Regions from separate parts of the Pseudorhodoferax sp. LjRoot39 genome, predicted to be linked through region 2. Evidence: riboswitches for the same ligand, from Rfam matches in the RefSeq annotation. Region 2 holds a riboswitch; the other holds the start of a gene.
What was found. Region 2 has a riboswitch for manganese ahead of ACSQ4M_RS04885 (TMEM165/GDT1 family protein). Riboswitches for the same ligand answer to the same signal wherever they lie in the genome.
Positions count from the first base shown of each region.

Region 1: it holds a riboswitch for manganese, as region 2 does, so the genes downstream of both, mntP (manganese efflux pump MntP) here and ACSQ4M_RS04885 (TMEM165/GDT1 family protein) in region 2, are expected to answer to the same signal.

Region 1 is NZ_CAXUQL020000001.1:6,877,705-6,881,095, forward strand. Features, by position in the region: gene ACSQ4M_RS32120 (LysR family transcriptional regulator) at 1-435, shown strand, start outside; gene ACSQ4M_RS32125 (FAD-dependent monooxygenase) at 513-1,751, shown strand; yybP-ykoY riboswitch at 1,813-1,975, shown strand; gene mntP (manganese efflux pump MntP) at 1,993-2,562, shown strand; gene ACSQ4M_RS32135 (TonB-dependent siderophore receptor) at 2,569-3,391, opposite strand, start outside.
Region 2 is NZ_CAXUQL020000001.1:1,031,668-1,035,058, reverse strand. Features, by position in the region: gene ACSQ4M_RS04900 (SDR family oxidoreductase) at 1-376, shown strand, start outside; gene ACSQ4M_RS04895 (RNA recognition motif domain-containing protein) at 444-983, opposite strand; gene ACSQ4M_RS04890 (RNA recognition motif domain-containing protein) at 1,200-1,499, opposite strand; yybP-ykoY riboswitch at 1,705-1,851, shown strand; gene ACSQ4M_RS04885 (TMEM165/GDT1 family protein) at 1,936-2,499, shown strand; gene ACSQ4M_RS04880 (flavin reductase) at 2,553-3,086, opposite strand; gene ACSQ4M_RS04875 (ABC transporter ATP-binding protein) at 3,241-3,391, shown strand, end outside.

The DNA.
Region 1 (3,391 bases), 5.8 Mb from region 2:
TTCGCGCTGTACCTGTATGCCGCACCGCAGTACCTGGCAGCGCATGGCGTACCGGCCAGCCTGGCCGATCTGGCCCAGCACGTATTCGTTGGCTACGTGGACGACCTGGTGCAGCTCGACGCGGTGCGCTGGCTCGACGAGCTGGTGCAGCGCCCGCGCATGCGCCTGCAATCGAACAGCATGCTGGCCCAGATGAGCGCCGCTGCTTCCGGCCTGGGCCTGGTGCTGCTGCCCAAGTTCTCGGTGGTGCAGGAGACCGGCCTGGTGCCGGTGCTGGCGGCCGAGGCCAAGGTCACGCGCACGCTGTGGCTCAGCGTACACCACGACCTGCAGTACTCGGGCCGCATCCGCGCCGTCATGGGCTACCTGCAGCAGCTGTTTGCCGCACAGCAGCCATGGCTCAACGGGCCACCGGACACCGCGCCGCGCGGCTAGCGTGGGCGACCAGGCGGCCACGCCGGTGGCCTTTGCAAGGCGCTGCAAGCGGTACCGCTGGGCACAATCGCTGTCCCATGGCACATCCCCATCAGCTTCTTGTCGCCGGCGGCGGCATCGGCGGTCTGGCCGCCGCACTGGCCTGTGCCCGCCAGGGCTGGCAGGTGCGCGTGTTCGAGCGCGCCGCCGCCTTCAGCGAGGTGGGCGCCGGCGTGCAGCTGGGACCCAACGTGGTGCGGGTGCTGCAGGCCTGGGGCCTCGATGGGGCGCTGCAGGCGGTGGCCGCATTCCCTGCGCGGCTGCGCGTGCGCGATGCGGCAAGCGGCCGGCAGTTGGCCACGCTGGATCTGGCCGCCATGCCCATACGCTACGGCGCGCCCTACGCCACCATCCACCGCGCCGACCTGCTGGCGCTGCTGCACGGAGCCGTGCAGCAGCGCGACGACATCGCGCTGGCGCTCGACCGACGGGTACAGGGCTTCGATGACGACGGGCACCAGGTGCGAATGCAGACCCACCATGGCGATGGCCGTGCTGCGGAGCCGGTCGCAGGCGACGCGCTGCTCGGCGCCGACGGCCTGTGGAGCAGCGTGCGCACGCAACTGCTGGGCGACGGCCCGCCACGCCTGACCGGCCACCTGGCGTACCGCGCATTGCTGCCGCAGGCGGTGCTGCCCGCTGCGCTGCGCAGCGCCGAGGTCACGGCCTGGCTGGGCCCGCGCCTGCACCTGGTCAGCTACCCGGTGCGCGGCGGCGAGGCGCTCAACGTGGTCGCCTTCGTGCACGGGCTGCCGCCCGGCGGCGCACGCGGCGCCACGCCCGATGCGCTGGCCGACTGGGACCACGCCACCAACGCGGCCGACCTGCAGGCCGCCATGGCCAGTTGCTGCGCGCCGCTGCAGGACCTCGTGCGCGCCGTGCCTGCCTGGCGGCTCTGGGTGCTGGCCGACCGCCCGCCGCTGCACGCGGCCACGCAGCAGGCAAGCGGTCGGGTGGCCCTGCTGGGCGATGCCGCCCACCCCATGCGCCCCTACCTCGCCCAGGGCGCCGGCATGGCCATCGAGGATGCCGAGGCCCTGGGCCGCGCGCTGCGCCAGGCCGATACGGCCGGCATCGCGGTTCCCACGCTGCTGGCCCGCTACGCATTGGAGCGCTGGCAACGCAACGCGCGCGTGCAGGCCCGCGCGCTGCGCAACGGCCGCATCTTCCACGCCACCGGGCCCGTGCGCTGGGGCCGTAACCTCTCGCTGCGTCTGCTCGGCGAGCGCTTGCTGGACATGCCCTGGCTCTACGGGCCGCAGCCATCCGGTCGCTGAAGGCGAATGCAACGTTCTCCCAGCGCCGGGCTATTCGCGCCTGCCTATACTTGCCCCTCCCTTGGGGAGTAGCCGGCTTCCAGCCTTTTGGAAGCGCCTGCGTCAACACACTCGGCATCTTGCATGCCGTGGCGCAGGCAACCCTTGCACGGTAGGCGAGACCATGGGCAGGCCCCGCGACGCAGGTCGGGCAGCGGGGCGCTGCCCTTGCGCTCTCGCCCGGCCGCACAACGGGTCCCCCATGAATCTCGCTTCCACCGCCCTGCTGGCCATGGCCATGTCGACCGATGCCTTCGCCGCGGCCGTCGGCAAGGGCACGGCCCTGCAGAAACCGCGTTGGTCCGAAGCCCTGCGCACCGGCGCGATCTTCGGCGTCATCGAGGCCATCACCCCCATCGTCGGCTGGGGCCTGGGCTACGCCGCGTCGGGCTATGCCAAGGCCTGGGACCACTGGATCGCCTTCGTGCTGCTGGGCGTCCTGGGCCTGCGCATGCTGGTCGGGGCGTTGCGCAAGCCCGATGCGCATGCCCAGGAGAAGCCGACCAGCCACGGCTTCTGGCTGCTGGCCGTGACCGGCTTTGCCACCAGCATCGACGCCATGGCCGTCGGCGTCGGGCTGGCCTTCCTGGACGTGAACATCGTGCCGGTGGCCGCCGCCATCGGCCTGGCGACCTTCGCCATGGTAACCCTCGGCGTGATGGTTGGCCGCGTGCTGGGCCAGGTTGCCGGGCGCTGGGCCGAGGCGGTCGGTGGCGTGCTGCTGATCGGAATCGGCACGGTGATCCTGTTCGAGCACCTGACGGTGCTCTGACCGGCATCAGTACCGGTAGCTCAGCGAGGCCATCACGCTGCGCGGCTCGCCGTAGTAGCTCTGGCGCGTCCAGCCGTCGGGGCGGTCGATGTACTTGCGGTCGAGCAGGTTGTGCAGCGTCAGCGTCGCGCGCAGCTGCGGCGTGATCTGGTAGCCGGCCTGGGCGGAGAACACGGCCACGCCGCCGGCCTTCCAGCGCACGCCGCTGTCTTCCGAGTAGATGCCGCTGCGCACGCGCACGCCCGCCGCCAGGCTCAGGCCGTTGGCGAAGCGGTGGTCGCTCCACAGCGAGAAGAGGTGGCGCGGGAACACGGTGGTGAACGGCTGGCCCTGCTGGGCAGGCGCGGCGCTGAGCTGCCGCGTGCTGTTGTAGCCGTAGCCAGCCGTGAGATTCCACTGTGGCGTGATGCGGCCCGTGAGCTCGGCCTCCAGGCCCTGGCTGCGCACCTTGCCGGCGGCGACGGACGCGTCGGGGAAATCCGGGTCCGGGTCGGCCATCGCGCGGTTGCTGTCCTCGATGCGGTAGAGCCCCAGGCTGCTGCTCACGCGCTTGTCGAAGTGCTCGCCCTTGACGCCGACCTCGAACTGGTGGCCCTGGCGTGGCTGGAGGAAGCCACCGCCGCGGTCGGTCTCGGACTGCGGGCTGAAGATGCTGCTGTAGCTGCCGTAGACGGACCACTCGGGCCCCAGGTCGTAGACCACGCCGGCATAGGGCACGAGCTTGGCGTTCTCGCTGCGGTCGGTCGCGCGGTCCAGCAGGTTCTGGTACTCGAACCAGGCGACTCGTGCACCGGCCACCAGCGTGAGCGGCGCGACCGGCTTGATGCGT
Region 2 (3,391 bases):
GGGCATTGCCAGCGTGGCCGGCATCCGGGGCCTGCCCGGTCACGGCGGCTACTGCGCGAGCAAGGCCGGTGTCATTTCCTATTGCGAAAGCCTGCGGGGCGAATTGCGCCCTTTCGGCGTGAAGGTCGTGACCATCACGCCTGGCTACATCGACACACCGCTGACGCGGCGCAACCGCTACGGCATGCCTTTCCTGATGACGGCAGAGCGCTTTGCCGACAAGGCGCACGCGGCCATCGCGGCCGGCGCCAGCTACCGCGTGATCCCCTGGCAGATGGGCGTCGTCGCCAAGCTCATGCGCGCCCTGCCCAACGCGTGGTTCGACCGGCTGCTGGTCGGCCGCGCCCGCAAGCCCCGCGAGCACGCGGACGGTTGATCCGCCAGCAGGTGCCGCGCAGAAAAAAGGCTCCCGAAGGAGCCTTTTTTGGATGCGCTGTGAGCGATCAGTAGCTGTTGTTGCCGCCGCGGCCACCGCCGCCGCCGCGCGGGCCCGAGCCGTAGGGGCTGCGGAAACCGCCGTCGCCACCACCGCCGCCGCTGCGACCACCGCCGCCACCACCGTAGCTGTCGCCACCGCGGCCACCGCCGCCGCCACCACCGTAGCCGCCGCCACCGCTGCGACCACCGCCGCCGCCGTAACCGCCGCCACCACCACCGTAGCCGCCACCACCGCCGCCACCGTAACCGCCGCCACCACCACCACCGCCATAGCCACCGCTACGGGGAGGACGGGCTTCCATGGGGCGTGCTTCGTTGACGACGCAGCTACGGCCGCCCAGCGACTGGCCGTTCATGCCATTGATGGCTGCCTGCGCTTCTGCGTCGGAACCCATCTCGACGAAGCCGAAACCCTTGGAGCGGCCGGTGTCGCGTTCCATCATGACCTTGGCGCTGGTCACGGTGCCGAACTGGCTGAAGGATTGCTCCAGATCGCTGTCGCGAACCGAATACGGCAGGTTGCCGACGTACAGTTTGTTGCCCATTGAAGGGACTCCTCAAAAACACAAAGAAAAAGCGATGGAGTCCCGAAAACGCAATCTGCAGAACTCAAGGACGCGGAACTGGCCGACACCGCAAGCCGCATGAGCGCAAGGCCCACGCTCTACCATCATATGCGGTCGGATCGGAAAGAAACACAAATCACGTGAAAATTTTCAACGTGGAAAGTGCCAATCCGTGGTGAGAACCCCGAAACGGTTTCAGTAGCGGCTGCGTTCGCCACCGAAGCCACCGCTGCGCGGCGGACGCGGCTCCAGCGGACGGGCTTCGTTGACCACCAGCGCGCGGCCGCCGACGCTTTGGCCGTGCAGGCCTTCGATCGCCGCCTGGGCTTCGGCCGCACTGGACATCTCGACAAAGCCGAAGCCCTTGGAGCGACCGGTATCACGTTCCATCATCACCTTGGCGCTGGCGATGTTGCCGTAGGCGCTGAAGGCCTGGTGCATGTCGTCGTCGCGGAAGGAATAGGGCAGGTTGCCCACATACAGTCTGTTGCCCACGCAGGACTCCTTGGAAATCAGTTCTCGAAATAGAAGCGATGGGGGAGCCGCCCGCAAACCGAACCGACCGAACACCGCAAGCTCATGCGCCGCAAAAGCGCAAGAACTTTTAATTATGCGAGGGCCCGTTCAATTTGCGAGCAAGTTGAAGTAGGGATAAACGCGAATACTGAAACGAGGGCTCGGGTTCTCCCGGGCTACAATTCCGCCCGTCTTGGGGGAGTAGCCAACCTTCGCTGCGTGCGAGAGGGGTTTGCGTCAACAGACTTGTTCGTGCCGCGCCTGCGGCCGACATGGCGCAAACGGACCACCGGTGGCGGGCCTGCAATGGGCACGGCCTTCCCGGGGTTTCAGCGAGACCTTTGACTGCACAGCTTCTCGTGCCGGGAAAGCTGTCTGCAGTCATTGGTGTTCGCGTCCCGGCCGGAGTTCGTTCTTGGAAGCCTTTCTCATCTCCACCGGAATCGTCGCGCTCGCCGAAATGGGCGACAAGACGCAGCTGCTGGCCCTGCTGCTGGCCGCACGTTTCCGCAAGCCCTGGCCCATCGTCGCCGGCATCCTGGTCGCCACGCTGGCCAACCATGCCGCGGCCGGCGCGGTCGGCGCCTGGATCCAGACCCTTGTCAGCCCTGCGGCCCTGCGCATCGTGCTGGGCGTCTCCTTCCTCGCCATGGCGGTCTGGATGCTGATCCCCGACAAGATCGACGACGACGCGGGCGACAAGGCGCCGCGCCTGGGCGTCTTCGGCACCACGCTGGTCCTGTTCTTCCTGGCCGAGATCGGCGACAAGACGCAGATCGCCACCGTGATGCTGGCCGCGCGCTACGAGGCCGCCCTGGCCTGGGTGGTCGCCGGCACCACGCTGGGCATGATGCTGGCCAACGCGCCAGCGGTCTGGCTTGGCGAGAAGCTGACCCAGCGCGTGCCGGTGCGCGCCGTGCACCTGGTGTCGGCCGTGATCTTCCTGGTGCTGGGGCTGGTGGCGCTGCTGGGCGCCTGACCCACACCGGGGCACCATGCCCTGTGCGTGTGCGCCGGTGCCCCGATTCGGCGCTACGCGGGCAGCGGCGCCAGCCGTCGGTACTGGCGCTCCGTGTAGTAGAGGCCGCCGTGCGCCGCGGCGCCGTGGGCGACGGCCAGCACCTCGCAGAACAGCACGTCGTGTGTGCCCATGCCCACGCTGCGCGCGATGCGGCAATCGAAGGCCACGCGCGCATCCGCCAGCACCGGCGCACCCGTGGCCAGGCGCGACCAGTCGGCCGCGGCACGGCGCGTGTCCATCGGCGTCTTGCCGCCGAACAGCGTCGACAAGGCCTGGTGGTCGGTCTCCAGCGTGTTCACGCACAGCACGCCGTTGCCGGTGACGGCGGCATGGGCCGATGAATCGCGCCGCAGGCAGACCAGCAGCGTCGGTGGATCGTCGGTCACGCTGCACACGGCCGAGGCCGCAAAGCCGGCCCAGCCCCGGGGGCCATCGCTGGTGACCAGGTGCACGGCGCCACCCAGACGGGCCATGCCATCGCGGAAGTCCTGGGCGTCGACGGGTGCCGGGCCGGTCGAGGCCGGCAGGGTGGTTTCAGAGGTCATGCGCATGGTTCGGCTTGGCAAATATCCAGATTCCAGCAATTTGCATACCCATTTGAAGTGCTCGTGTTCGAGAAATAGGATTTCGGTGTCCACGTGGCATGCCTGTTGCTTTTCTCCGCAGCATGAAGCCACGTCAAACCTTCGGAGCAGCGCGATGAGCGGGCCGACCTCCACCCCCTCGGGCCCCCTGCTCGAAATGCGCAACATCCACAAGACCTTCGGTCCCGTGCAGGCCGTGGCGGGCCTGGACGTGGCGATCGCGCCCGGTGAGCTGGTCACCGTGGTCGGCCCCAGCGGCTGCGGCA